3 regions of the Streptomyces sp. NPDC051578 genome follow, and region 3 is predicted to be linked to each of the others. Evidence: riboswitches for the same ligand, from Rfam matches in the RefSeq annotation. Region 3 holds a riboswitch; each other region holds the start of a gene.
The links. Region 3 has a riboswitch for thiamine pyrophosphate ahead of thiO (glycine oxidase ThiO). Riboswitches for the same ligand answer to the same signal wherever they lie in the genome.
Positions count from the first base shown of each region.

Region 1: linked by a shared signal. The riboswitch ahead of ACIA6C_RS05250 (thiamine ABC transporter substrate binding subunit) and the one ahead of thiO (glycine oxidase ThiO) in region 3 are both predicted to bind thiamine pyrophosphate.
Region 2: linked by a shared signal. The riboswitch ahead of thiC (phosphomethylpyrimidine synthase ThiC) and the one ahead of thiO (glycine oxidase ThiO) in region 3 are both predicted to bind thiamine pyrophosphate.

Region 1 is NZ_JBITDH010000001.1:1,175,608-1,184,975, forward strand. Features, by position in the region: gene ACIA6C_RS05225 (hypothetical protein) at 1-821, shown strand, start outside; gene ACIA6C_RS05230 (LOG family protein) at 848-1,939, shown strand; gene ACIA6C_RS05235 (hypothetical protein) at 2,027-2,929, shown strand; gene ACIA6C_RS05240 (ABC transporter ATP-binding protein) at 3,440-4,474, opposite strand; gene ACIA6C_RS05245 (iron ABC transporter permease) at 4,474-6,084, opposite strand; gene ACIA6C_RS05250 (thiamine ABC transporter substrate binding subunit) at 6,138-7,235, opposite strand; TPP riboswitch at 7,321-7,430, opposite strand; gene rlmN (23S rRNA (adenine(2503)-C(2))-methyltransferase RlmN) at 7,501-8,613, opposite strand; gene ACIA6C_RS05260 (phosphatidate cytidylyltransferase) at 8,775-9,368, opposite strand, start outside.
Region 2 is NZ_JBITDH010000004.1:150,908-160,275, forward strand. Features, by position in the region: gene ACIA6C_RS19795 (cytochrome ubiquinol oxidase subunit I) at 1-1,055, opposite strand, end outside; gene ACIA6C_RS19800 (cyclophilin-like fold protein) at 1,251-1,619, shown strand; gene hisC (histidinol-phosphate transaminase) at 1,645-2,727, opposite strand; gene ACIA6C_RS19810 (LacI family DNA-binding transcriptional regulator) at 3,089-4,204, shown strand; gene ACIA6C_RS19815 (metallophosphoesterase) at 4,439-5,647, shown strand; gene ACIA6C_RS19820 (hypothetical protein) at 5,795-6,610, shown strand; gene thiC (phosphomethylpyrimidine synthase ThiC) at 6,692-8,479, opposite strand; TPP riboswitch at 8,473-8,619, opposite strand; gene ACIA6C_RS19830 (YibE/F family protein) at 8,692-9,368, shown strand, end outside.
Region 3 is NZ_JBITDH010000001.1:318,958-328,325, forward strand. Features, by position in the region: gene ACIA6C_RS01450 (phytoene desaturase family protein) at 1-130, shown strand, start outside; gene ACIA6C_RS01455 (hypothetical protein) at 191-1,102, opposite strand; gene metF (methylenetetrahydrofolate reductase [NAD(P)H]) at 1,154-2,068, opposite strand; gene thiE (thiamine phosphate synthase) at 2,196-2,828, opposite strand; gene ACIA6C_RS01470 (Rv2175c family DNA-binding protein) at 2,916-3,281, opposite strand; gene ACIA6C_RS01475 (NAD(P)/FAD-dependent oxidoreductase) at 3,363-4,583, opposite strand; TPP riboswitch at 4,675-4,787, shown strand; gene thiO (glycine oxidase ThiO) at 4,785-5,966, shown strand; gene thiS (sulfur carrier protein ThiS) at 5,963-6,163, shown strand; gene ACIA6C_RS01490 (thiazole synthase) at 6,169-6,963, shown strand; gene pknB (Stk1 family PASTA domain-containing Ser/Thr kinase) at 7,062-8,966, shown strand; gene ACIA6C_RS01500 (deoxyribonuclease IV) at 8,967-9,368, shown strand, end outside.

The sequences.
Region 1 (9,368 bases), 860 kb from region 3:
TACGGCTCACCCTGGCCGCGGCCGTCTCCACCGCCGTCGCCTGCACCCTGGGCAGCGCCCTGGCCCTGGCCGTCTTCCTCCACCTGCGGGGCGAACTCTCGGGGCTGCCCTTCGACGGGGCCGGCTCCGGACTCCTGCACGCCGAGCAACCGCTCCCCCTGGCGGCCGCGCTGACCCTGCTGACCCTGGTCCCGGCGGCCGGCTGCGCCGCGACGGCCCTCGCCCTGCGCCCGCGGCCGGCGCAGACCGGGCTCGCACCGCAGACCGGGGTCCCGTGGGGGGTCGCCGTGTGCGCGTGCGGACTCGCCCTCCAGGCGTACGCCGGCCAGGGCAGCCCCGCGCTGCCGTTCGGGTGGGCGCTGATCGCGCTCGGGCTGGCCCTCGCCGGTCCGGGCCTGGCGTACGCCTGCGGGACCCTGGTGCTGGCCGTCCGCCCGGGCGCGCTCCGCCTGCTCGCCGGGCGGGCGCTCCAGGAGGAAGCCCCCCGGCTGGGCCGTCCCCTCGGGGTGCTGTGCGCGGTCGGTGCGGCCGCCCTCACGGCGTTGGCCCTGCGCGAGCGGGGCACCGTCTTCGTCCCGCTCGGTCCTCTGACCGGGCCCGCCGCGGCGCTCGTGGCGCTGTGCGCGGCCGCGACACTTCTCACATCGGCGGTGGAGTCCCGGCAGGCCCGGGCCGCCACCCGCGAGACCCTGGCCGCCCTCGGCGCACCCGGCACGGTACTGCGCACTGCCGCCACTTTGCGGGCTTCCGCGCTGGTGGTGGTGTGCGTACCGCTCAGCTGGGGTGTGGCACAACTGACGTCGCTCGCGCTGACCCGCTGACCCGGGCTGCCCTTAGGGTGGGCCGAATGGTCAACGCAGACATCGAGATCGAGACGCTCGCCGAATTCGACCAGGCCGTCGCCCGGGGCTCGCTGGGCGGCTACCGCATCCAGTCGGTCAACCTGCTGGAGCGGACCTTCGCCCTGCTGTCCGCCGACACCTCGGCGACCGTCTTCCTGGGCTGCGCGATGGAACCCGACGCCGCGGCCAAGGTGCGCGCCGACGGCGCGCTGGTCTTCCCGCCGGTACCGGACCTGCCGTTCAACCCGTACCGGGGCCTGCTCTACACGGCCGACGAGCTGTTCGCCGGGCTGCCGCAGGGCTACGAGGCGACGCCGGACGCGCTGGCCTACGCCTGGTTCCAGGAGACCATGTCGGACGGCGACGTCCTGTCCTCGATGCTCCGCTCCGTCCACGACGACGCGATCTCCGACGCCCTCGACGAGCACCTCGCCGGCGCCCGGGTGGTCGGCGTGATGGGCGGTCACGCCATGGCACGCGGCGCCGCGGACTACCGGGGCGCGGCCGAGCTCGGCCGCACGCTGGCCCGGTCCGGGCTGACCGTGGCCACCGGCGGCGGACCGGGCGCGATGGAAGCGGCCAACCTCGGCGCCTACCTCGCCCCCGCCCCGGACGGGATGCTCCCGCAGGCCCTGGAGCTGCTGGCCAAGGCGCCGTCCTTCGTGCCGTCGGTGTCCGACTGGGCGCGGGCCGCCTTCGCCGTGCGGGAGCTGTGGCCCGCGGGCGGTGACTCGGTGGGGATCCCGACCTGGTTCTACGGGCACGAGCCGCCGAACGCCTTCGCCGGCCACATCGCCAAGTACTTCGCGAACGCCACCCGCGAGGACGGGCTGCTCGCGCGCTCGAACGCGGGCGTGGTGTTCCTGCCGGGAGCGGCCGGTACGGTGCAGGAGATCTTCGACAACGCGACGCCGAACTACTACGCCTCGCGGGGCGAGCCGACGCCGATGGTCCTGGTCGACCGCCGGCACTGGACCGAGCAGCTGCCCGCCTGGCCGCTGCTGCGGGCGCTGGCGCGCGGCCGCGCCATGGAGTCGCGGATCGCCCTGGTCGACTCGGTGGCGGAGGTCCCCGCGGCGCTCGCCGCGATGAGCTGACCGGCGAAGGCAACTTCCCGGCCCGTATCCTCGTCTGCCTTAGGTAATCACACCGCAAAATCTGCCAGACGTGAACGGAGCCCCCGGGTGCTCATAGGACTGCTGACCGCCATCGCGGCGTCCATCTGCTACGGCACGGGCTCCGTCCTGCAAGCCGTGGGTTCCCGGCGGGCGGCCCGCTCGTCGGCGGCGGCCTCCGGGGTGACCGCGCACGGGGGCCCCAACCTGTCCTCGACCGCGAAAGCGGCGATGACCTGGGAGTTCATCCTCGGTACCGTCCTGGACTTCGTGGGGTTCGGGCTGGGCGCGCTCGCGGCGCGCCTGCTTCCGCTGTTCCTGTCCCAGACGGTGATCAGCGCCAACCTGGTGATCACCGCGGTGCTGAGCGTGAGGCTGCTGGGCATCCGGCTCTCGCGCAAGGAGTGGACCTCCATCGGGGTCGTGTGCGCGGCGCTGGTGCTGCTGGCGACGGCCGCGGGCCACGAAGGCGGCCATCACGCGGCGATGCCCACGCACTGGTGGCTGCTGGCGGTCACCCTGCTGATCATCGTGGGCGGCACGGTGGCCGTACGCCTCCTCGGCGCGCGGGCCGCGATCCTCGCGGGCCTGCTGTCGGGCCTGGCCTTCGGCGCGCTGGGCGTCGGCGTACGGATCCTCGACGGGATCGAGCCGTTCTCGATCGGCGGCCTCCTCGGCGACCCGGCCCTGTACGCGATCGTGCTGGCGGGCGTCGGCGGCATGTACCTGCACACGGTCGCGCTGCAGATCGGTTCGGTGAACGGGGCCACGGCCGCGCTGGTGGTCGGCGAGACCGTGCTGCCCGGCGCGATCGGTGTGCTCTGGCTGGGCGACGCGTCCCGCCCGGGCCTCGCCTGGCTGGCGGCCCTGGGCTTCGTCCTGGCAGTGACGGGCGCGGTGGCGGTGGCCTGGTACGGCAACCACGACGCCCCCCAACCCGCCGCCGAGGAACCCGTCCCGACCGCGGTCTGAAACGCGCCCCGGGCCCCCACCCGGAGCCGCCCCACCCGTCCGGCGCCCCAGGTCCGCGCCCCGAGTCGGTCCAGGCCGCCCGGCGTTCGCGGACCAGGCCTCCGCCCCGCATCCGCCCAACCCGTCCGGCATTCGAGGACCGGCTCCGGGCCCGGGTCGGTCCTGCCCGCCCGGGTAGCAAGGACCGGTCCGGGCTCCGGGGCCGTTCACACCGGCCGGCGTCCGGGGGCCGGCCCCCGCCGGCACCCGCATCCGCTCGACCCGCCCAGCGTTCGAGGACCAGGGCTGGGCCCCCCGTCGGTGCAGCCATCCGGCGTTCGAGGACCGGCCCCGCACCGCGCCCCGCTTGCACCCCACCCCGCCGGGTTTCCGGTCCGGGGCCCGAGTGCCCGTCCGGCGCCCCAGGTCCGCCCCGCGTCCCTTCAGCCCGTCCGGCGATTGAGGACCGGGGCCGGGACCGCGCCCGGTGAACGGGAGAAGGGCGGGGCGGGGACAGGCGCCGCGCAGCGGCTACGCCACCGGCAGGACGACCACCTCCGACGGCGTGAAGGACACCGCGACCCGGTCCCCCACCCCCGGCGCCCCCGCCAGCCCGCACTCCGCCTCCAGCACCGGCCCCGCCTCCGGACGCAGCAACAGCGCGACGTGCGTCCCCCGGAAGGTGCGGGACAGCACCTCGCAGCGGAGCCCGTCCGCACCCAGGGTCACCCCGGCGGGCCGGACCAGCACCCGCTGCGGTCCCTCCGGCGCTCCGGCCGGCACCGGGATCTTGCCCCACTCGGTGTCCGCGACCCCGCCCGCGACCACCGCCGGCACCACGTTCTCGAAGCCCAGGAACCGCGCCACGAATTCCGAGGCCGGCCGCTGCCAGACCTCCAGCGGGGTCCCGGCCTGTGCGATCCGCCCGTCCCGCATCACCACCACCCGGTCGGCCAGCGCGAAGGCCTCGCCCTGGTCGTGGGTCACGGCCAGCACGGTCGTCCCAAGCCGGGCGAACAGCCCCCGCAGCTCGACCACCAGCCGCTCCCGCAGCCCGCGGTCCAGCTGCCCCAGCGGCTCGTCCAGCATCAGCAGCCGCGGGGACGGCGCCAGCGCCCGGGCCAGCGCCACCCGCTGCTGCTCGCCCCCCGACAGCGAGGCCACCGCCCGGCCCTGCGCGCCGGGCAGCCCGACCAGCTCCAGCAACTCCGCGACGCGGTCCCCGTGGGAACCCGGCCCGGCGCCCCGCCCCGCGCCCCGCATCCGCAGCCCGAACCCCACGTTTCCGCCCACGTCCCGGTGCGGGAACAGCTGGTGGTCCTGGAACATCAGGCCCACCCCCCGACGGTGCACCGGCACCCCGGCCTGGTCCGCGCCGTCCAGCAGCACCCGCCCCCCGGACACCGGCTGGAGCCCGGCCACCACCCGCAGCAGCGTGGACTTGCCGCTGCCACTCGGCCCCAGTACGCACACGGTCTCGTGCTCGGCGACCTCCAGGTCGACGCCGTCCACGGCGGCCCGCCCGCCGAAGCGGACCGACACCCCCTCCAGCCGAAGCAACGTCATCAGAACTCTCCCGAGGTCTTGTCGGGCCGCAGTCGCTCCAGCACCAGCAGGGACACCGCGCACACCAGCATCAAAATCGTGCTCAGGGCCATGGCCTGCCCGTAGTTCATCTCCCCCGCCCGCCCCAGCAGCCGCGCCACGGCCACCGGCAGCGTCGGCCGGTCGGGCCGCGCGATGAACACGGTCGCCCCGAACTCCCCCAGCGACACGGCGAAGGCGAACCCGGCCGCGATCAGCAGCGCCCGCCGCACCAGCGGCAGGTCCACCTCCCGCCACGCGCGCCACGGCGACGCGCCGAGCACCGCGGCCGCCTCCCGCAGCCGCCCGTCCACCGCGCGCAGCACCGGCAGCATGGTCCGTACGACGAACGGGACGCCCACCAGCGCCTGCGCGAGCGGTACCAGGATCCACGAGGTCCGCAGATCCAGCGGCGGCTCGTCCAGGGTGATCAGGAAGCCGAAGCCCACCGTCACCGCCGACACCCCGAGCGGCAGCATCAGCAACGCGTCGAACCCGCGCACGAACCGCCCCGCGCGCCGGGTGAGCGCTCCCGCGGCGAGCCCCCCGATCACCAGCGCGATGGCCGTCGCGGCCAGCGCGTACTCCAGCGAGTTGCCGATCGACTCCAGCGGCGGCACCAGGAACGTCCCGGAGCCGGCCTCCTCCAGTGCCCGGTAGAAACCGAGCCCGTATCCGCCGGGAGCGTCGAGGGAGCGCTCCACCAGCACGCCGAGCGGGAGCACGATCAGCAGCGCCACCGTCAGCAGCACCCCGCCCAGCAGCGCCCGCTCGCCCGGGCCGTGCGGCCGGTGCGCGGTCCGGCCGGGGTCCACCAGCCGCAGCGCCCTCTCCCGGCGGCGCACGGTCCGGGCGTGCACGGCCAGGACCAGCCCCATCGCGGCGAACTGGACCATGGTCAGCACGGCGGCGGTCGGCAGGTCCAGCAGCTGTGCGGTCTGCCGGTACACCTCCACCTCCAGCGTCGAGTACGAGGGACCGCCCAGGATCTGCACCACGCCGAAGGAGGAGAAGGTGAACAGGAACACCATCAGCGCCGCCGCGGCCACCGCCGGGGCCAGCGCGGGCAGCGTGACCCTGCGCCACGCCGCGAACCGCCCGGCGCCCAGCACCCGCGCGGCCTCCTCCTGCCGCGGGTCGAGCTGCGCCCACAGCCCGCCGACCGTCCGCACGACGACGGCGTAGTTGAAGAAGACGTGCGCGAGCAGGATCGCCCAGACGGTGGTGTCGAGCCGGATCCCCCACAGTTCGTCGAGGAGTCCGTTCCGGCCGACCAGCGCGAGGAAGGCCGTGCCGACCACCACGGTCGGCAGCACGAACGGCACGGTGACCACTGCCCGCAGCAGCCCCTTGCCCGGGAAGTCGAAGCGCGCGAAGGCGTACGCGCCGGGGAGCGCGATCAGCAGCGTGAGACCCGTCGAGGCGAGCGCCTGCCAGGTCGTGAACCACAGCACGTCGGCGATGTCCGGCCGGGCGAGCACCTCGCCGATGCGGCCGAACTGCCAGCCGGCGTCCGTCTTGAGCCCGCGGCCGACGATCGCGGCGACGGGGTAGGCGAAGAACAGCCCGAAGAAGACGAGCGGGACGGCCATCAGGGCGAGCCTGACGACCGTGGCCCGCACGCCCTCTCCCGGGGTGTCGCGTACTACTTCACGACGAGCGAGGACCATGCCTTGACCCACTGGTCACGGTTCTTGGCGATGGTGTCCGGCGCGACGTTCTCCGGCTTGTCGATCACCACGCCGTGCTTCGTGAACAGTTCCGGCAGCTTGGCGTCCTTGACCACCGGGTTCACGAACATCTGGAGCGGCATGTCCTCCTGGAACTTCTTGCTCAGCAGGAAGTCGAGGAGCGCCTTGCCGCCCGCCTCGTTCTTCGCTCCCTTGAGCAGGCCCGCGAACTCGACCTGGCGGAAGCAGGTGCCGGTGGAGACGCCCGTGGGCGCCTCGGCCGGCTGCGGCTCGCCGTACAGGACCTCGACCGGCGGGCTGGAGGCGTAGGAGACGACCAGCGGACGGTCGCCCTTGGCCTTCTTGCCGCCGGCGGAGCCGGAGAACCGCTCGTTGTAGGCCTGCTCCCAGCCGTCGACCACCTCGACGCCGTTGGCCTTGAGCTTGCTCCAGTAGTCCTTCCAGCCCTCGTCGCCGTACTTGCCGACGGAGGCGAGGAGGAAGCCGAGGCCCGGCGAGGAGGTCGCGGCGTTCTCGGTGACCAGCAGGTTCTTGTACTCGGGCTTGATCAGGTCGTCCAGCGTCTGCGGCGGGGCGAGCTTCTTGTCCGCGAAGTACTGCTTGTCGTAGTTGACGCAGATGTCGCCGGAGTCCACCGGGGTGACCCGGTGCTGCCCGTCCAGCACGAACCCGGGCTTGACCTCGGTGAGACCCTTGGCCTCGTAGGGGGTGAAGATGCCGTTGTCGAGGGCGCGGGAGAGCAGCGTGTTGTCCACGCCGAAGAAGACGTCGCCGCGGGGCGAGCCCTTGGTGAGGATCTCCTGGTTGAGGGCGGCGCCGGCGTCGCCGGACTTGAGCACCTTGACGGTGTAGCCGCTCTGCTGCTCGAACTCCTTGAGGACCGGCTCGCTCACGGCGAAGGAGTCGTGGGAGACGAGGGTGACGGTCTTGGACTTCGGCGCGCCGCTCGCGCCCGCCGCGGGCTCGCCCTTGCCGTCGCCGCAGGCGCCGAGCGTGGTGACGCCCAGCGCCGTCACGAGCAGGGCGCCCGCGAACTTCTTGGTGGTGCTCACTGGTGAATTCCTCCTGGGATGTCCAGGAGAAGACGCGGCCCTGCCCGGCGCTCGGTGGAGCGGTCGCCGGGCAGGGCGCAACAGCTTGAGTGAATGACCGAACTTCCTACCCCGAATGACCGGGGCGAGGTTCAGAGGGTCTGCGGATGACGGTTACCGCACTCTCAGCGCTGTGGCGCTCCCCTGTCGGAATATGCAATTGGTTCGGCCACAGGGTACCCCGTGGCCGGTTCGGCCCCCAGGAGAGGCCGCGGACGTGCGCAGGCTACCGCTCGGACGCGGCGAGCTGCCCGCACGCGCCGTCGATCTCCTGGCCGCGGGTGTCTCGCACGGTCACCGGCACGCCGTGCCGGGCGATCGCCTCGACGAACGCCTTCTCGTCCTCGGGCCGCGACGCGGTCCACTTCGAGCCGGGCGTCGGGTTGAGCGGGATGAGGTTGACGTGCACCCGCTTGCCCTTGAGCAGCCTGCCGAGCAGGTCACCGCGCCAGGCCTGGTCGTTGATGTCGCGGATCAGGGCATACTCGATCGAGACCCGGCGGCCGGACTTCTCCGCGTACTCCCAGGCCGCGTCCAGTACCTCGCGCACCTTCCAGCGCGTGTTCACCGGCACCAGGGTGTCGCGCAGCTCGTCGTCGGGGGCGTGCAGCGAGACGGCGAGGCGGCACTTGAAGCCCTCGTCGGCGAAGCGCAGCATGGCCGGGACCAGGCCGACGGTGGAGACGGTGATCCCGCGCTGCGACAGGCCCAGGCCGTCGGGCTCCGGGTCGGTCAGGCGGCGGATGGCGCCGACGACGCGGTTGTAGTTGGCCAGCGGCTCGCCCATGCCCATGAAGACGATGTTCGACAGCCGGGCCGGGCCTCCGGGGACCTCGCCGTCGCGCAGGGCGCGCATGCCGTCGACGATCTGGTGCACGATCTCGGCGGTCGACAGGTTCCGGTCGAGCCCGGCCTGGCCCGTGGCGCAGAACGGGCAGTTCATCCCGCAGCCGGCCTGGGAGGAGATGCACATGGTGACCCGGTCGGGGTAGCGCATCAGCACCGACTCGACGAGGGTGCCGTCGTGCAGCTTCCACAGCGTCTTGCGGGTGGTGTCGTCGTCGCACGAGATGTGCCGCACGACGCTCATCAGGTCGGGCAGCAGTTCCTGCTGGAGCTTCTCCCGCGAGCCGGCCGGGATGTCGGTCCACTCGGCGGGGTCGTGGGCGTAGCGCGCGAAGTAGTGCTGTGAGAGCTGCTTGGCCCGGAACGGCTTCTCGCCGATCGCGGCGACCGCCTCGCGGCGTTCGGCCGGGGTCATGTCGGCGAGGTGCCGGGGCGGCTTCTTCGCTCCGCGAGGGGCGACGAAAGTGAGCTCTCCCGGAACGGGGCGGGCCATGGCGGGTACTCCTTGTAAGACGAAAGGCGCGCCGCAGAAGCAGCGCGCCTTCCAAGAGTAACCGCCCGGACCCACCCGAGGCGTTCGCGTGTACGTCGCCCCAGCTCAGCGGGGGCTTTCCTGGTGAACCGCCCGCAGGCCGGGACGCCCGGGAGCCGATATCAGCCGGTGCCGACGAACGCGGCGAGCAGCAGCCACACCACCGGCGCGGTCGGCAGCAGCGAGTCGAGCCGGTCCATGATGCCGCCGTGCCCGGGCAGCAGCGTGCCCATGTCCTTGATCCCCAGGTCGCGCTTGATCATGGACTCACCCAGATCGCCCAGCGTGGCGCTGACGGCGACGGCCAGGCCCAGCAGCAGTCCCTGCCACCAGACGCCGCCGTCGATGAGGAACTCCATGCACAGCGCGCCGGCCGCCATCGCGAACGCCACCGCGCCGACCAGCCCCTCGCGCGTCTTGCCGGGGCTGATGCGCGGGGCGAGCTTCGTCTTGCCGAAGCGCCAGCCCACCGCATAGGCCCCGGTGTCGCTGACCACGGTCAGCAGCAGGAAGGTCACGACCCGCTGGGGGCCGTCCTCGGCGGTGAGCAGCATCGCCACGAAGGTGGCGAGGAAGGGCACGTAGAAGGCGGCGAAGACGCCCGCCGTGACGTCCTTGAGGTAGTCCTCCGGCGGCTCGGTCATGCGCCAGACCAGCACCGCCAGGGCGGTCAGCGCCATCGCCACCCAGGCGCCCTCGGCCCCCCGGACGTATCC
Region 2 (9,368 bases), on a different contig from region 3:
AGGGCGCCGATGCCGAAGGACGCCATGCCGAAGCCGATCATCCATCGGAAGCCCCAGTAGGCGACGGGGATCGCGGGCCTGTAGTCGCCGGGGCCGAACTTCTCCTGCTCGGACTTGTTCACGTCGTTGATGCCGGGCACGAAGGAGTCGAAGTCGCTGTCGGCCAGGAAGGACAGCAGGCCGGGCAGTTCCACGGCCACCTTGTTGTGGCCCTTGTCGACGTCACCGACGGCGAAGACCGAGAAGGGCGCGCTCTTCTCTCCGTCCCAGAGGGCTTCGGCCGCGGCCATCTTCATCGGCTGCTGCTTGAACATGACCTTGGCGAGCGTGTCGCCGCTGATCGCTGTCAGCAAGCCACCAATGACGACGGCGATCAGGCCGAGCCGCAGGGAGGTGCGCATCACGGGGATGTGCTTCTTGCGCAACAGGTGGTAGGAGGCGATGCCGACCATGAAGGCACCGCCGGTCAGCGCGGCCGCCGTAAGGGTGTGGAAGACCTGTGCGACGGCCGTGTTCTGGGTGAGGACCTGGAGGAAGTCGGTCAGCTCGGCGCGCCCGGTCTCCTTGTTCATCCGGTATCCGACCGGGTGCTGCATCCAGGAATTGGCAGCGAGGATGAAGTAGGCGGAGAGGATGGTGCCGATCGAGACCATCCATATGCAGGCGAGGTGGATCTTCTTGGGGAGCTTGTCCCACCCGAAGATCCACAGCCCGATGAACGTGGACTCGAAGAAGAAAGCGATCAGCGCCTCGAAGGCCAGCGGAGCCCCGAAGACGTCACCGACGAAGCGCGAGTAGTCGGACCAGTTCATGCCGAACTGGAATTCCTGGACGATGCCGGTGACGACGCCCATCGCGATGTTGATCAGGAACAGCTTGCCCCAGAACTTGGTCGCCCTGAGGTACTTCTCCTTCTCGGTGCGCACCCAGGCGGTCTGCAGGATCGCGACGAGCGCGGCGAGCGAGATCGTCAGGGGGACGAAGAGGAAGTGGTAGACGGTGGTGATACCGAACTGCCATCGCGCCAGAGTCTCCGGCGCCAGAGCCAGGTCCACGTCGTCATCTCCTTCGGGTCGCCGTGGGTCGACAAAGCCTCACCCCACCCGTCACATCCCATGCCATACGGGATGAAACAGGGGAGCTTGTGAACGCGTTCACATTCACAAGCATTATGGCGCACAGCCTTTCCGATCTTTTCGGCGGGGGGTCCCCTCTAGCCAGCTCGTTCAACAAATTGTTGAATACAGCTCATGAAGATTCGCATCTCATGGCCCGCGGGCCAGCTCACAGCAACCCTCGAAGAGACACCGACCAGCAAGGCCCTGGTCGCGGCGCTCCCGATCTCGGCCTCCGCCCACACCTGGGGCGAGGAGGTCTACTTCGACACCGGCGTCTCGGTCGCGGTGGAACACGACGCCCGGCAGGTCGTCGAGCCGGGGACCGTCGCGTTCTGGACCGAGGGCGACGCACTCGCGCTGCCGTACGGCCCGACGCCGATTTCGCGTGCCGGTGAAAGCCGCCTCGCGAGCCCCTGCAACGTACTCGGCTCGTTCGACGGCGACTCCCGCCTGCTGGCCACCGTCCGCGACGGCGACCCGGTCCGCGTCGAACTCGCGTAACCGGGTCCCGCCCTGCGCGGTACGGCTACATCTCCTTGAAGAACGCCTCCGCCGTCTGGAGGAAGATGTCATTCGCCTCGGACTCACCGATCGTGACCCGCAGGCCTTCTCCCGGGAACGGCCGGACCACCACGCCGGCCTTCTCGCAAGCCACCGCGAACTCCACGGTCCGCTCACCGAGCCGCATCCAGACGAAGTTCGCCTGTGTGTCCGGGACCACGGTCCAGCCCTGCGTGAGCAGCGTGTCGTAGACCCGCTTGCGTTCGCAGACCAGCGAACCGACCCGCCCGAGCAGCTCGTCCTCGGCCTGCAGCGAGGCGACCGCCGCGTCCTGGGCGAGCTGGCTGACGCCGAAAGGCACCGCGGTCTTGCGCAGCGCCGCGGCCACCGGCTCGTGCGCCACCGCGAAACCGACCCGCAGGCCGGCCAGACCGTACGCCTTGGAGAACGTACGCAGCACGCACACGTTCGGGCGGCTGCGGTAGAGCTCGATGCCGTCCGGAACGTCCGTGTCGCGGACGAATTCCCGGTACGCCTCGTCCAGCACCACCAGCACGTCCGACGGCACGCGGTCCAGGAACCGCTCCAGCTCGGCCCGGCGCACCGCGGTACCGGTGGGGTTGTTGGGGTTGCAGACGAAAATCAGCCGGGTCCGCTCGGTGATCGCGGCCGCCATCGCGTCCAGGTCGTGCACGTCCCCTTCGGTGAGCGGAACCTGCACCGACGTCGCACCGGAGATCTGCGTGATGATCGGGTACGCCTCGAAGGAGCGCCAGGCGTAGATGACCTCGTCGCCCGGGCCGGCCGTCGACTGGATCAGCGACTGGGCCACGCCCACGGAGCCGGTTCCCGTGGCGATGTGCTCGACCGGAACCCCGAAGCGCTCGGCGAGCTCGTTCACCAGGCCCGTGCAGGCCATGTCGGGGTAGCGGTTGAAGTGGCCGGCCGCCGCGACGGCGGTCTCCAGGACCCCCGGGAGCGGCGGGTACGGGTTCTCGTTGGAGGACAGCTTGAACGCGACGCGCCCGTCCGCCGCCGCGGGCTTGCCCGGCTTGTAAGTGGGGATGCCGTCCAGCTCGGCGCGCAGCTTCGGGCTCTTCTCGCTCACCGCAGGTCCTCCTCGACCGTCCCGTCGACGTCGCCGTCGACTCAATACTGCTCACCTTATGAGGATTCCGCCGATCAGAGAATGGCGGGCGCCAGGATCGCAGGGGAGCGCGCGCATATATGCGCGCGCTGGTGGCCTGCGCCGTGGCGCGCGTCCCCCGTGCAGGTGAGTTGAGAACTGCCCAGAACGGCACCGTTTTGGCAGGCCCGTCGTCACCGACTAGCGCCTTAGCCGTTCTGAGTGATCAATTGCCTTCTATTCCAAGGTCATTGGGGGTGGCGAACCATGCAGAATCGTGCCTGTCAACGGGTGCATATGCAGCCGGACCAGCCACCCCTTCGAGCCCTACTATCGGCTCGCCATGACAGCAGCAGGGAAGCATCAGGTGAGCCGGACCGAGACCACCCGGCGGGTCGGCGGCCGACAGGGCCGGGCCGGCATCAGGGACGTGGCCGCCGCGGCCGGCGTCTCGATCACGACCGTCTCCGACGCGCTCAATGGCAAGGGGCGGCTGCCCGACGCCACCCGCCGCCACGTTCGCGAAGTCGCCGACCGACTGGGCTACCGGCCCTCCGCCGCCGCACGCACCCTCCGTACCGGCAAGTCCGGCCTCATCGGCCTGACCGTGACGACGTACGGGGATGAACCTTTCACCTTCACGGAATTCGCCTACTTCGCGGAAATGGCCCGGGCCGCGACGTCCGCCGCGCTCGCCCGCGGCTACGCCCTGGTCATCCTCCCCGCCACCTCACGCCACGACGTGTGGTCCAACGTCGCCCTCGACGGCACCGTCGTCATCGACCCCTCCGACCACGACCCCGTGGTCAGCGAGCTGGTCCGCCAGGGCCTGCCGGTGGTGTCCGACGGCCGCCCAGCCGGGTCGCTCCCGGTCACCGCCTGGGTCGACAACGACCACGAGGCCGCCGTCCTCAACCTCCTCGACCACCTCGCCGCCGCGGGAGCCCGCAGGATCGGACTCCTCACCGGCACCACGACCGACACGTACACCCGGCTCTCGACCACCGCGTACCTCAGCTGGTGCGAGCGCGTCGGCCAGGACCCCGTCTACGAGTCCTACCCCGCCCACGACCCGTGCGCCGGCGCCGTCGCTGCCGATCGGCTGCTCGCCCGGCCCGACCGGCCCGACGCCGTCTACGGGCTCTTCGACCCCAATGGCACCGACCTGCTCGCCGCCGCCCGGCGCTACGGCCTGCGCGTCCCCGAGGACCTGCTGCTCGTCTGCTGCAGCGAATCGACCGTCTACGCCAACACGGAACCGCCCATCACCACGCTCTCCCTCAAGCCTCGCCGTATCGGCACGGCCGTGGTCCAGCTGCTGATCGACGCCATCGAAGGGGTCGACACCGGCCGTCCCGTCGAGCAAGTGGTTCCGACCGAACTCATCATCCGCACCTCCTCGCAACGCAGGCAGCCCCGTACGACCGTCAGCCCGCCCCGCTCCCCCGCTCAGGACTGATCACGCCGCGTACGGCCGGGACTTGGCGCCACACCGGCGGGGCCGACCACCCTGCCGGATATTTCAACAACCACCCATACAGGGAGAAAGCGGCAGGAAGGAACGGCTCCGGCCAGGATTCACCACCCCTGGTGCGTCACAGAGCGCGAGCTGCATTCCTATGATGGGCGCACGACATCACGGACCCTCCGCCACGGAGGCAAGGAGGGTCCGCAGGTGTACGGCAGTGCGACGGTGGTGGAGGGGTCGATGACTCAGGGGGCCGGTCAGGGACCCGCGATGCGGACGGACACGCTGCGGGACTTCCGGGTTCCCGTCACCGAACCCGCCCCGTACACCGCATCCGTCGGCGTGCCCGGTGAGGCTCCCGTGTACGGCGAGTACCCGGCGTACTACGAGGAAGGCGCTCCCGTGCCTCCCCGCCCGGCCTACGCGCCCGAGGCCGCCCCGCCTCCCGCTCCCCGGCCGGACACCCCTCCCGCGGCCGCACCGGACCAGGACCCCGACGGCTACACACCCACGCAGCGCGACCTGCCCGTGATCGGCCGCGGTGCGGCCGAGGGTCCCGGTGACACGGTCCAGGTCCAGTACGTCCCCCAGGACCCGGCCGCCACCGGCCCGGGCCCCCTCTACGTCGTCGGCGACGTACACGGTTACCTCGACGAGCTCCTCACCGAACTCCGGGCACAGGGGCTGATCGACGCCGACGGCCACTGGTCGGCCGGCAACGCCCGGCTCTGGTTCCTCGGCGACTTCACCGACCGCGGCCCCGACGGCATCGGCGTCATTGACCTCGTCATGCGGCTCTCCGCCGAAGCCGCCGCCGCGGGCGGCTACTGCAAGGCCCTGATGGGCAACCACGAGCTGCTGCTCATCGGCGCCAAGCGGTTCGGCGACACCCCCGTCGTGTCCGGCGCCGGGACCGCCACCTTCCAGGCCGCCTGGCTGCTCAACGGCGGTCAGCGCGCCGATATGGAGCGCCTCCAGGACGTCCACCTCCAGTGGATGTCGCGGCTCGACGCCGCCACGCTGGAAGACGGACACCTGCTGCTGCACTCCGACACCACGGCGTACCTGGACTACGGCGACTCCATCGAGGACGTCAACGACACCATCCACGAGTTGCTCACCCGCAACGACGCCGACATCACCTGGGACCTGTTCCGCAAGTTCACCAAGCGGTTCGCCTTCCGGGACGAGGAAACGGGCCCTCAGGCCGTGCGGGAACTGCTCGGCACGTACGGCGGCGGCCGCGTCGTGCACGGCCACAGCCCCATCCCGTACCTCCTCGGCGAGGTGGGCACGGAGGACGGCGACGACTCCCACGGTCCGGAGGCAGTGGACGGCCCGCACGTGTACGCGGACGGTCTGGCCATCGCGATGGACGGCGGCGTGACCATGGCCGGCAAGCTGCTCGTGGTCCAACTGCCGCTGAACGACTGACCCTTCGCCGAGCGGGTATTTCCGGAAAGCCCCTGTCACCTCGTGGCGTGGGCGCTCTACCATCGCTCTATCCGTAGCAGGCTCTCCTCCGTTTGTGCCGGCGCCCGAATCTACGCGGGCATACCGGCTCGTACGGAGCATCGGGGGATGCACATGACCAGCGCTCCGCACCTGCTCACCGAAGACCGACCGGAGTTCGATCGGCTCCTCGACGAGGCGCTGCGCACAGCGAACGAACGGCCGGAACTCGCTTCTATGGGCGAACGACTGAACGCCGAACAATTGCGCACCATGGCCATGAGTGCCACCGCCCTGCTGACGGCAGCCGCCGCAGCCGAGTACGACCACTACGTCAAGGTCCGCGCGGAGCTTCGCGACGAACACCTGTCGGCCCCCGGCACGGCGGCCGACGCCGAGGGTGACGGGCAGGGCGGCGGCGTGGGCGTGAGCGCCGTGGTCGCGGTCCTCGCACCGGTCCTGGCCGGCACCGCCATGCTGATCTTCCTGTTGGTCGGCTACAGCCTCAAGATGATCGACCCCGAGCCGGCCTTCGCACGGACGATGCTGACGGCAGGGTGGCTCTTCGGCGGGCTGACCGTGGCCGCGCTGCTCTTCGCGGTGATCGGCCTGCTCGTGACCGCCGTCCGCAACAGCTCCACCGAGGTGGGGGCCGAGGAGGCGGTGGCGGTACCTGACGAGCTCTCGCGTGCGCGGGAGGCATGGCGAAACGCCCTGCTGGAGCGGGGCATCATGCCGTTCCTGCGGGACGCGCTGGCCGATCCGAGCGCGGGCCCCGGATATCCGATCCCCCGGACGCCGCACGCCGGCCGCATCCCCAGCCTGGGGTACAGCCGGCCGGACTTCACCAGCCCCGCGGCCACACCCAAGGATCCCCGGCCGGACTACAGCCCGCCTGACTTCACCAGCCCCGACTTCGGAGGGGCCGAGCCCGACCGGGAGTGATGTTTCACGTGAAACACCCGCACGGCCGGGCCCGCGACTCCCCCCATGGGTCGTGGGTCCGTTCCGTGCGGGTGCTGGTTTCTAGTCGGCCAGCGGGAGGTAGACCCGGTTGCCCGATGCTGCGAACTCCGCGGACTTCTCTGCCATACCGGCCTCGATCTCGTCGGCCTTGAGGTCTCCACCGTGCTCGCGGCGGATGTCCTGGGAGATCTTCATCGAGCAGAACTTCGGACCGCACATGGAGCAGAAGTGCGCGGTCTTGGCCGGCTCGGCCGGGAGCGTCTCGTCGTGGAACTCACGGGCGGTGTCCGGGTCCAAGGCCAGGTTGAACTGGTCCTCCCAGCGGAACTCGAACCGCGCGTCCGAGAGGGCGTCGTCCCATTCCTGAGCGCCGGGGTGCCCCTTCGCCAGGTCCGCGGCGTGCGCTGCGATCTTGTACGTGATGACACCGGTCTTCACGTCGTCCCGGTTGGGCAGGCCCAGGTGCTCCTTGGGCGTGACGTAGCAGAGCATCGCGGTGCCCCACCAGGCGATCATCGCGGCGCCGATGCCCGAGGTGATGTGGTCGTACGCGGGTGCGACGTCCGTGGTCAGCGGGCCGAGGGTGTAGAACGGCGCCTCCTCACAGATCTCCTGCTGAAGGTCGATGTTCTCCTTGATCTTGTGCATGGGGACGTGCCCCGGGCCCTCGATCATGGTCTGGACGTTGTGCCGCTTGGCGATCGTGTTCAGCTCGCCCAGCGTCTTCAACTCCGCGAACTGGGCCGCGTCGTTGGCGTCCGCGATGGAACCGGGACGCAGACCGTCACCCAGCGAGTAGGTGACGTCGTACGTCGCGAGGATGTCGCAGAGCTCCTCGAAGTTCGTGTAGAGGAAGTTCTCCTTGTGGTGGGCAAGACACCACGCGGCCATGATCGAGCCACCACGCGAGACGATGCCCGTCTTGCGCCGGGCGGTGAGCGGCACGTACGGCAGCAGCACGCCGGCGTGGACCGTCATGTAGTCGACGCCCTGCTCGGCCTGCTCGATGACGGTGTCCTTGTAGATCTCCCACGTGAGCTCTTCGGCGCGGCCGTCGACCTTTTCGAGCGCCTGGTAGAGCGGCACGGTGCCGATCGGGACCGGGGAGTTGCGCAGCACCCACTCGCGCGTCGTGTGGATGTTGCGGCCGGTGGAGAGGTCCATGACCGTGTCGGCGCCCCACTTGGTCGCCCAGGTCATCTTGTCGACCTCCTCCTCGATCGAGGAGGTGACCGCGGAATTGCCGATGTTGGCGTTGACCTTCACCAGGAACCGCTTGCCGATGATCATCGGCTCGATCTCCGGGTGGTTGACGTTGGCCGGAAGTACGGCGCGCCCTGCGGCGATCTCTTCGCGCACGACCTCGGGAGAGACGTTCTCGCGGATCGCCACGTACTCCATCTCCGGGGTGATCTCGCCCCGGCGGGCATACGCGAGCTGGGTGACCGCCGCGCCGTCACGGCCCCGGCGGGGCTGGCGCGGGCGGCCCGGGAAGACCGCGTCGAGGTTCTTGAGGCCACCGCGCGGCGAGGTGTGCTTGATGCCGTCGTCCTCGGGGCGCACCGGTCGTCCGGCGTACTCCTCGGTGTCTCCGCGCCCGATGATCCAGTTCTCGCGGAGCGGGGCGAGGCCCCGGCGGACGTCGGTCTCGATCTGGGGGTCGGTGTACGGACCGGACGTGTCGTAGAGCGTCACGTCCTTGCCGTTGGTGAGGTGGACCTGGCGGACCGGCACCCGGATGTCGGGGCGGGAGCCCGCCACGTATCCCTTGTGCCAGCCCGGCTGGCGCGCGGTCTGGCCGTCGGCGTCCTGGCTGACGGCAGGCGTGCGTGCGTCCTGAATGGTCATGAGACCTATCTCCCTACGCCGGCATTACCCGGTAACAGGTTCGGCGGTCGACGCAGCCTCTTCCCGTACCCGCCTTCCGGCGTGCGTACGGTGATCAGCGCCCTCTCAGCCCGGTGCTCCGAGCTCCCGCGTTGTGCAAAGTAGGCACCACGCTAGCGTCATCTGTGGCGTGCTGAACAGTGGGCCCCCTCATCTCTTGCGATGATCGGCCGGTGACGTCTTCGCCGCAACCTCCCAACAGCCCCTCCACGCCCAGTGGTCCCGGCGACCACGAGCACGCGCACGACGGGCATGGCCACGGGCCTTCCCACGGCTCCGCTCACGGACATTCCCACAGCCACGGGCACGGTCCGGCGGCTCCCGTCTCCCTGCACCTGCGCAAGGTCATCGCCGCCGTGCTGATCCCGTTCGCGGCTGCCGTCTTCGTCGGGATGGTGGTGCTCTGGCCGGGCGGGGCCCCCTCGCACGAGCGGACCGGCGTCGGCTTCGACCGGCAGACGCAGCAGGGCAAGGTCGTCGCGTTGGCGAGTGTCGACTGCAAGTCCGTCAACGCCGCTCAGGTCCCGGCCACCGGCGACACCTCGACCCCGTCGGGACGGGAGGCCACGGCGGAGCAGACCGGCGCGTGCAAGAAGGCGACCGTCGAGGTCGGTACCGGCCCGGACAAGGGCCGCACCTTCGTGGAGATCGTCCAGCCGGGGGCCCCTCGGCAGCTGGCGAACGGCCAGGAGGTGGTGGTGGCCTATGCGCCGGATGCTCCCAGGGACCTCCAGTACTCGGTCGTCGACCTGAACCGGAAACTTCCGTTGGCTCTACTGGCGCTCATCTTCGCCGTCGCCGTCGTCGTGGTCGGCCGGATGCGCGGACTGTTCGCCTTGATCGCGCTGGT
Region 3 (9,368 bases):
GGCCCTGGACGGGCTGTACCTCGCGGGCGGCTGGGCCCACCCGGGCGGCGGCCTCCCGCACGCCGGGATGACCGGCGCCCTGGTGGCCGGGCTGATCGTGGAGGGCACCGGGTTCCGCGGCTCGCGCTAGGGCGCCGCCCAGCGGCCCCCGGAGCGGCCCCCGGAAGGCCGGGCACGGCCCCTGGAGGCCTCAGTAGCGGTACTGCTCGTAGCCGCCGGGGTCGCCCTGGTACGGGTAGCCCTGCGGCTGCTGGGGCGGCTGCTGGTCCTCCGTGGGGTAGGGCTGGGCGGCGTCGCGCTGCTGCGGGACCCAGACCCCGCCGGGCGGGGTGTCCATGGAGTACTGCTGGCGGCCGTAGTCGCCGTACGCGGTGTAGTCGTACTCCTGCTGCGGGGCGACGCCGCCGGTGCCGATGTAGGGGTCCGAGTAGGCGGCGTAGACCTGCTGTTCGGCGCCCGGGTAGCCGGTGGAGTAGTCGTAGCCGCCCTGGCCCTGCTGGTCGTAGTACGCCGCGAACTGGTGGGCGTCCTGCTCGGCCGTGGTGAACGGCGAGGCGAAGGCGGCGGTCTGCGCGGGGTGTTCGGGGTACGCCTGCGGCTGGGGGGCGAAACTCTGTATCCCGTAGGAGCCGGTCTCCTCGGGCACGGGCTGCGGGGTGAAGACGTCCTCGTCCCCCGCGTCCGGTTCGTCCCGTCCGGCCGCGTCGCGCCCGGACGACGCCTCGTAGTCCGGCAGTTCGCCCTCGGGGCCGTACTCCAGCGCCGTCACCTCCAGCGCGGGTTCCGGGCGCGGCGGGCGCGGGGCACCACCGCTGCGGCGCCGTCCGCCCTTGCGTACGGGCTCCCCGCCCCGGCGCAGCGCCCAGCCGGCCACGAAGCCCTTGCGGAAGGAGAGCGTCACCAGGGTCTGGCCGACCGCGAACGCGGTCGCGCCGACGGCGATGACCGGTACCGACGGCAGCACCACCCCGGCGACCACGCCGACGAACCCGGCGAAGGCGAGCAGGCGCCAGCGGAGCCGGGCCTTGTACTGCATCAGGACCTCGGCAAGCAGCCACAACGCGACGAAGCCGAACGCGATGTAGAGGACCGTCATTCCCATGCATGGCCCCTCTCGTACGGCCGACCACCGCGCGGGAAACGGGCCGGCCGATCAGGCCCGCTGGTGCAGACCCAGGTTTTCGTAGATCTCCAGAGTCGCCGTGGAATTGTTCAGCGTGATGAAGTGCAGCCCCGGGACACCCTCGGACAGCAGCCGCGCGCAGAACTCCGTGGCGAACTCGATGCCAATGGAGCGTACAGCGGCCGCGTCGTCCGTGACGGCGAGCATGCGGTCTTTTACCGCCTCGGGGAAGACGGCGTTGCTGAGCTGGGGCAGCCGGTCGAGCTGCTTGATCCCCACAACAGGCATGACCTCGGGGATGATCGGGGTCTCGCAGCCCGCCTTCTGGACGCTGTCGCGCAGCCTCAGATAATTCTCCGGGTCGAAGAACATCTGCGTGATGGCATAGTCCGCGCCCGCACGGCACTTGTCCACGAAGTGCCGGATGTCCGAGTCCCAGTCGTGGGAGCGGGGGTGCATCTCGGGAAAGGCCGCGACGCCCACGCAGAAGTCGCCGGACTCCTTGAGCAGGCGCACCAGGTCCGCCGCGTAGTCCACGCCCTCGGGGTGCTTGACCCAGGGGCCCATGGGGTCGCCCGGCGGGTCCCCGCGCAGCGCGAGCATGTTGCGGATCCCCGCGTCGGCGAACTGCCCGATGACGTGGCGCAGCTCCGCGACGGAGTGGTCCACGGCGGTGAGGTGGGCGACGGGGGTCAGGGTGGTGTTCGCGGCGATCTGTTCGGTGGCGCGTACGGTGCCGCCGCGGGTGGAACCGCCGGCCCCGTAGGTGACGGAGACGAAGCTGGGGGCCACCGCCTCGATCCGGCGCAGGGCGTTCCAGAGGTTGCGCTCGCCCTTCTCGGTCCTGGGAGCCCAGAACTCGAAGGAGTACGAGCGCCCGGACGCGAGGAGGTCGCGGACCGTGTGTGCACGATCCGACCAGGTGGAAGCGGTACCAGAGGCCATACGGGCAGGTTAGACGGGGTCTGGCCGCTCCCGTAGCGCGGTCCGCCTTTTGGACACCGTTTTGGACGGCGTTTTCGGACGGCGTTTTCGGACGGCGTTTCGGCCGGCCCGCCCGGGCGGCGGCGCGTCACGCGCGCTCGCGGACCCGCTTGGCCAGTTCTGCGGCGGCCGCGCCGGGGTCGGAGGCCTCGGTGATGGCCCGTACGACCACGATCCGGGTGGCGCCGGCGTCGAGCACCTCGTCCAGGTTCGTGGAGTCGATGCCGCCGATGGCGAACCAGGGGCGGTCCTGGCGCAGGGAGGCGGCGTACCGCACGAGGCCGAGGCCCGGCGCGTAGCGGCCGGGCTTGGTGGGGGTGGGCCAGCAGGGGCCGGTGCAGAAGTAGTCCACGCCGGGCTCGGCGGCGGCCGCGTCGACTTCGGATTCGGCGTGGCAGGAGCGGCCGACGAGGACGGACCGGCCGAGGATCGCGCGGGCGGCGGGGACGGGTATGTCGCCCTGGCCGAGGTGGAGCACGTCGGAGCCGATGGCGTGCGCGACGTCGGCGCGGTCGTTGACGGCGAGCAGCTTGCCGTGGCGGCGGGCGGCGTCGGCGAAGACCCGAAGGTGTTCGAGTTCCTCGCCGGCCTCCATGCCCTTGTCGCGGAGCTGGACGATGTCCACGCCGCCGGCCAGGGCGGCGTCGAGGAACTCGGGGAGGTCGCCCTGCCGCTTGCGGGCGTCCGTGCACAGGTAGAGCCGGGCGTCGGACAGCAGCATGGGTGTACCCCCGTGGTGGTGGCGGTGTACGGGCCGCGCGGGCCCGTACACCGGGTGGATCAGTACGTCACTTCGTGCGCGGGTCGGTCAGAGGGCGAGCGCCTGAGCGCGGCGCTTCACCTCCGTGCCCCGATTCTCGCTCAGCGCCTGGGCGGGGGTGCCCGGGAGGGTCGGATCGGGGGTGAACATCCACTCCAGGATCTCCTCGTCGGAGAAGCCGTCGTCGCGGAGCACGGTCAGCAGACCGGTGAGACCCTTGACGATCTTGTCGCCGTCGATGAAGGGTGCGGGGACCTGGAGGGAGCGGTTCTCGCCGCGGCGCACCGCGAGCAGCTGACCTTCCTTGACCAGCTGGCGGACCCGGGTCACTTCGATGTCCAGCATCTCGGCGATGTCGGGGAGGTAGAGCCAGGCGGGGACAAGGGCATCGATCTTTGCGTCAATCTCGGTCACGGGCACAAGCCTGCCATCTCGGACTCGCCGCCGGTACCTGGACCACCCCGTCCGGGTCCCGCCCCCCTCGGGCCGGGCCCGTCAGGCCACCGCCGACTTGAGCGGGGTGTCGGGGTCCGAGACGCCGGCGACCGTGAGCGCCGTGCCCGCCTCGATGAGCCGGCGGCCCTGCGCCAGGTCCCGCGGCCGCCCCACCGCGAGGACCGCCACCAGCGCCCCGTCCCGCAGCCAGCACACCGACCAGGCCGTCCCGGCGGGGTCCCCGCGCCACACCATCCGGTCCGCCGCTCCGTGGTGCCCCGCGTACTGCACGAACCGCCCGAACTGCTCCGACCAGAAGTACGGCACCGGGTCGTAGGTCTCCACCGGCCCGCCGCCCACCACGTTCGCCGCGAGCACCCTGGGCCCCTGGAGCGCGTTGTCCCAGTGGTGGACCAGCAGCCGCTCCCCGTAGCGCGCCGAGGGGAAGGACGCGCAGTCCCCCACGGCGTACACCCCGGGCAGGGAGGTCCGCAGGTGGGCGTCGGCGGTGACCGACCCGTCCGGGCCCAGCTCCACCCCCGAGCCCGCCAGCCAGTCCGTCGCGGGCCGCGCCCCGATGCCGACGACCACCGCGCCCGCCGGGAGCGTCCGCCCGTCCGCCAGGTGGACCCGGCCCTCCTCCACGGAGGCCACCCGCGCCCCGGTCAGCAGCTCCGCGCCCGCCTCGGCGTACCAGCGCCCCATCGGCTCGGCGACCTCCGCCGGTACGGCTCCCGCGAGCACCCGCTCCGCCGCCTCGACCACCGTCACGGGGCAGCCGGCCTCCCGGGCCGCCGTCGCGAACTCGGCGCCGATCCACCCGGCCCCGACCACCACCACCGGCGGCGCCTCCGCGAGCACGGGCCGCAGCCGGGCGGCGTCGTCCAGGGTGCGCAGCAGGTGCACGCCCGGGACGCCGTCGGAGCCCGGCAGGGTCAGCGGGCGCGCCCCCGTCGCCAGGACGAGGACGTCGTAGGAGACCGGACCCGCCTCGGTGTCCACCTCGCGGGCGCCGGCCCGTAGCCCGGTGACCTCCACACCGAGCCGCAGCCCGATGCCGAGGGCCTCGAAGTCCACGTCGAACGCGGAGTCCTCGGCCTTGCCGAGCAGCACCGCCTTGGAGAGCGGGGGCCGGTCGTAGGGCTGGTGGGGTTCGGCGCCCAGCAGGGTCACGGGGCCGGTGAAGCCCTGTTCCCGCAAGGCGACCGCGGTCTGCACCCCGGCCATTCCGGCACCCACGATGACGACGCCGCTCTGGGTCTGTTCCGTCTGCTCGCTCACGCCGTCCAGCCTAATCATCTGACGTTTCATCAGGAACAGGGCGGGGGGTGGCAGCCTTACCCGGGGTGCGCGCCGGGGTTAGTCTGGCCACCGTACCTATCGCGGGAGTCCGGGCGCACCGGGCTGAGAGGGAGGCTGGCCGGCCTCCGACCGTACGAACCTGATCCGGGTCATGCCGGCGAAGGGAGGGGCTGGACGCCCATGCACTCATCTCGGAGGGGATCCCCGAAGGGGTCCGACGTCCTCGTCATCGGGGGCGGCATCATCGGCCTGGTCACCGCCTGGCGGGCGGCCCGGCGGGGACTGCGCACCGTACTGGCCGATCCGTCCCCCGGCGGCGGCGCCGCCCAGGTCGCGGCCGGCATGCTCGCCGCCGTCACCGAACTGCACTACGGCGAGGAGACCCTGCTCGGGCTGAACCTCGCCTCCGCCGCCCGGTACCCGGAGTTCGCCGCCGAGCTCGGCGAGGCGAGCGGCGGCATGGACATCGGCTACCGCGCCTGCGGCACCCTCGCCGTCGCCCTCGACTCCGACGACCGCCTCCACCTGCGCGAGCTGCACGCCCTCCAGCGCCGCTGCGGCCTGGAGTCGCAGTGGCTGACCGGCCGCGAGTGCCGCCGTCTGGAGCCCATGCTGGCGCCCGGCGTACGCGGCGGCCTGCGGGTCGACGGGGACCACCAAGTGGATCCGCGCCGGCTGGCGGCCGCGCTGCTGGCCGCCTGCGAACGCGCCGGGGTCACCGTGCACCGGGCGGGCGCGGCCCGGCTGCTCGTCAGGGCCGACCGGGCGACCGGGGCGCTCCTCGACGACGGTACGGAGGTCAGCGCCGGCCAGACGGTCCTGGCGGCGGGCTCGCTCTCCGGGCAGCTGCCCGGGGTGCCGCCGGAGGCGGAGGTCCCGGTGCGGCCGGTGAAGGGCCAGGTGCTGCGGCTGACGGTGCCGGCCCCGTACGCGCCGTTCCTGTCCCGGACCGTACGGGCGGTCGTGCGCGGCAGCCACGTCTACCTCGTGCCGCGCGAGAACGGCGAACTCGTCGTCGGCGCCACCAGTGAGGAACTGGGCTGGGACACCACCGTCACCGCCGGCGGGGTCTACGAGCTGCTGCGCGACGCCCACGAGCTGGTGCCCGGCATCACCGAACTGCCGCTGACCGAGACCCGGGCGGGGCTGCGGCCCGGTTCCCCCGACAACGCCCCGCTGCTGGGCCCGACCGCGCTGCCCGGCCTGCACCTGGCCACGGGGCACTACCGCAACGGGGTGCTGCTGACCCCGCTCACCGGCGACGTGATGGCGGAGCTGCTGGCCACCGGCACGGTGCCGGAGATCGCCCGCCCCTTCACCCCGCGCCGGTTCACCGAGGCACGTCAGGAGTCGTACGCATGACCATCTCCGTCAACGGCGAGCCGCGCGAGGTCGCGGCCGGCACCACGCTCGACGCGGTGGTCGCCACCTTGACCGCGGCGCCCAAGGGCGTCGCGGCGGCCCTCAACGAGACGGTCGTACCGCGCGGGCGGTGGCCGCACACCGTGGTGGGCGACGGCGACCGGGTCGAGGTCCTGACCGCGGTGCAGGGAGGCTGACGAGCATGGCGGACGACGTCTTCACCCTCGGCGGCCGGACCTTCTCCTCCCGTCTGATCATGGGCACGGGCGGCGCCCCGAGCCTGGACGTGCTGGAACGCGCCCTGGTCGCCTCGGGCACCGAACTGACCACCGTGGCGATGCGCCGCCTGGACCCGACGGTCCAGGGCTCCGTCCTGTCGGTGCTGGACCGGCTCGGCATCGCGGTGCTGCCCAACACGGCGGGCTGCTTCACGGCGGGCGAGGCCGTGCTGACGGCCCGCCTCGCGCGGGAGGCGCTCGGCACGGACTGGGTCAAGCTGGAGGTCGTCGCGGACGAACGCACCCTGCTGCCGGACGGCGTCGAGCTGCTGGACGCCGCCGAGATCCTGGTCGACGAGGGCTTCACGGTGCTGCCGTACACGAACGACGACCCGGTGCTGGCGCGGAAGCTGGAGGACGTGGGCTGCGCGGCGGTCATGCCGCTGGGCTCCCCGATCGGCTCGGGGATGGGAATCCGCAACCCGCACAACTTCGAGCTGATCGTGGAGCGGGCCGGGGTGCCGGTGATCCTGGACGCGGGGGCCGGCACGGCGTCGGACGCCGCGCTGGCGATGGAGCTGGGCTGCGCCGGGGTGATGCTGGCCTCGGCGGTGACCCGCGCACAGGCGCCGGTGCTGATGGCGGCGGCCATGCGGGACGCGGTCTCGGCGGGCCGCCTCGCGCACCGCGCGGGCCGCATCCCCCAACGCCGCTTCGCGGAAGCCTCCTCCCCCACCGGGGGCCGCGCCACCCTGGACCCGGAACGCCCGGCGTTCTGAGCGGGGGGCCGGGGCCGTACGGGGCGCCCTTGTCACGGCTGCGCTGCAAGTGTGGGCTCCCCGGACGGCCCGGACGGGCCGGCTCGTAGAATCCCCGGGTGGACACGACCCTGGACGACCCCATCGTCGGGCAGACGCTCGACGGCCGCTACCGCATCGACGCCCGCATCGCGGCCGGCGGCATGGCCACGGTCTACCGCGCCCTCGACACCCGCCTCGACCGCGTCCTCGCGCTCAAGGTGATGCACCCGGCCCTCGCCGCGGACGCCGCCTTCGTCGACCGGTTCATCCGCGAGGCGAAGTCCGTGGCCCGCCTCGCCCACCCCAACGTCGTCGCCGTCTTCGACCAGGGCACGGACGGCCCGTACACGTACCTGGCCATGGAGTACGTCTCCGGCTGCACCCTGCGCGACGTGCTCCGCCAGCGCGGCGCCCTCCAGCCGCGGGCCGCCCTGGACATCCTCGAACCGGTCCTCGCCGCGCTCGGCGCCGCGCACCGGGCCGGGTTCGTCCACCGCGACATGAAGCCCGAGAACGTCCTGATCGGCGACGACGGCCGGGTCAAGGTCGCCGACTTCGGCCTGGTCCGCAGCGTCGACACCGTCACCAGCACCACCGGCTCCGTCCTCGGCACCGTTTCCTACCTCGCCCCGGAGCAGATCGAGAACGGCGTCACCGACACGCGCGTGGACGTCTACGCCTGCGGCGTCGTCTTCTACGAGATGCTCACCGGCTCCAAGCCCCACACCGGCGGCAGTCCCGCCCAGGTGCTCTACCAGCACCTCAACGAGGACGTCCCGCCGCCGTCGGCCGCCGTCCCCGGGCTGCCCGCCTCCCTGGACGCGCTCGTCGCCCGCGCCACCGCACGCGATCCGCAGCTGCGGCCCGCCGACGCCGCCGCGCTGCTGGGCCTGACGCTGGAGGCCCGCGCCGCGCTGAGCGAGGCCGAGCTGGACGCCGTACCGCCGCAGGCGCACCCGGGGGAACGGGCCGCGAGCGAGGACCGCACCAGCGTGATCCCCCGGCCCGTCGCCGGGGCGGCGGCCCAGCCCGTCCAGCACACCTCCCGCCTGACGGTTCCCCCGCCGCCCGCGGCGCCGTCCCGCCGCCGGGCCCGGCCGCGCGGCCTGTACCTGGTCATCGCCGGGGTGCTGCTGGCCCTCGGTCTCGGCGCGGGCGTCTGGTACATCAACTCGGGCCAGTTCACGAAGGTGCCGAACCTCCTGGGCAAGACGGAGGAGCAGGCCCGTTCCGAGCTGTCGGCGGCCGGTCTCGGTGTGAAGGGGGTCGACCGGAAGTTCAGCGAGGCCTTCGACCGCGGCACGGTCATGAACACCGACCCGCAGGGCGGCAAGCGCATCCGCGGCAACGGCGCGGTGACGCTGACCGTCTCCCGCGGACCCGAGATCGTCAGCGTGCCCGCGCTCAAGGGCAAGACCCTGGACGCCGCGAAGGCGGAGCTGGCGTCGGCCGGTCTCGCGCCCGGCATCGTGACCCAGGCATTCAGTCAGGACGTCCCCCAGGGCGCGGTGATCACCACCGACCCGGAGGGCGGGCAGAAGCGGGCCCCTGACACGGCGGTGGCCATCGTCGTCAGCAAGGGCCGCCCGGTCCAGGTCCCGAACGTGGCCGGTCAGCCCGTGGAACAGGCGCGCGTCGCCCTCCAGGACCTCGGCCTCAAGGTGGAGACGGCGGCCGAGCAGGTCAACTCCCCCTCCCCCGCCGGTACGGTCGCCAACCAGTCGGCCGCCGCCGGTACCCAGGCCGCGGCGGGTGACACGGTGACGCTCACCGTGTCCAAGGGCCCGCGCCAGGTGCCGGTGCCGAACGTGACGGGCCAGGAGGCGGACGTGGCCCGCAAGGCGCTGGAGGCCCAGGGCTTCAAGGTGAAGGTGGAGCGGCCGTTCTTCGGTTTCAGCAACACCATCGACGCGCAGTCGGTGCCCGGCGGCCAGAGCGCCCCCGAAGGCAGCCTGATCATCATCCGCACCAAGGGGCTGTGAGTGCACGCCGACCAGGACGCCGACGACAGGGCCGGGCAGCGCGCGGCGCGCCGCAACCCGGTGGGCGGGCACGTCCCCGTGGCCGGCGGACTGGCCTCGGTCGGCCTGACGTACGCGCGTGAGATGGGCGCCGAGGCCGTCCAGGTCTTCGTGGCCAACCCGCGCGGCTGGGCCACCCCGGCCGGCAATCCGGCGCAGGACGAGCTGTTCCGGGCCCAGTGCGCGGCCGGGTCCGTTCCGGCCTACGTCCACGCGCCGTACCTGATCAACTTCGCCTCCCACACCGGGGCGACCGTCGAGAAGTCGGTGGAGTCCCTGCGGCACTCGCTGCGCCGCGCCCGCGCGATCGGGGCGCTCGGGGTGGTCGTGCACACCGGCTCGGCCACCGGCGGGCGTCCGCGC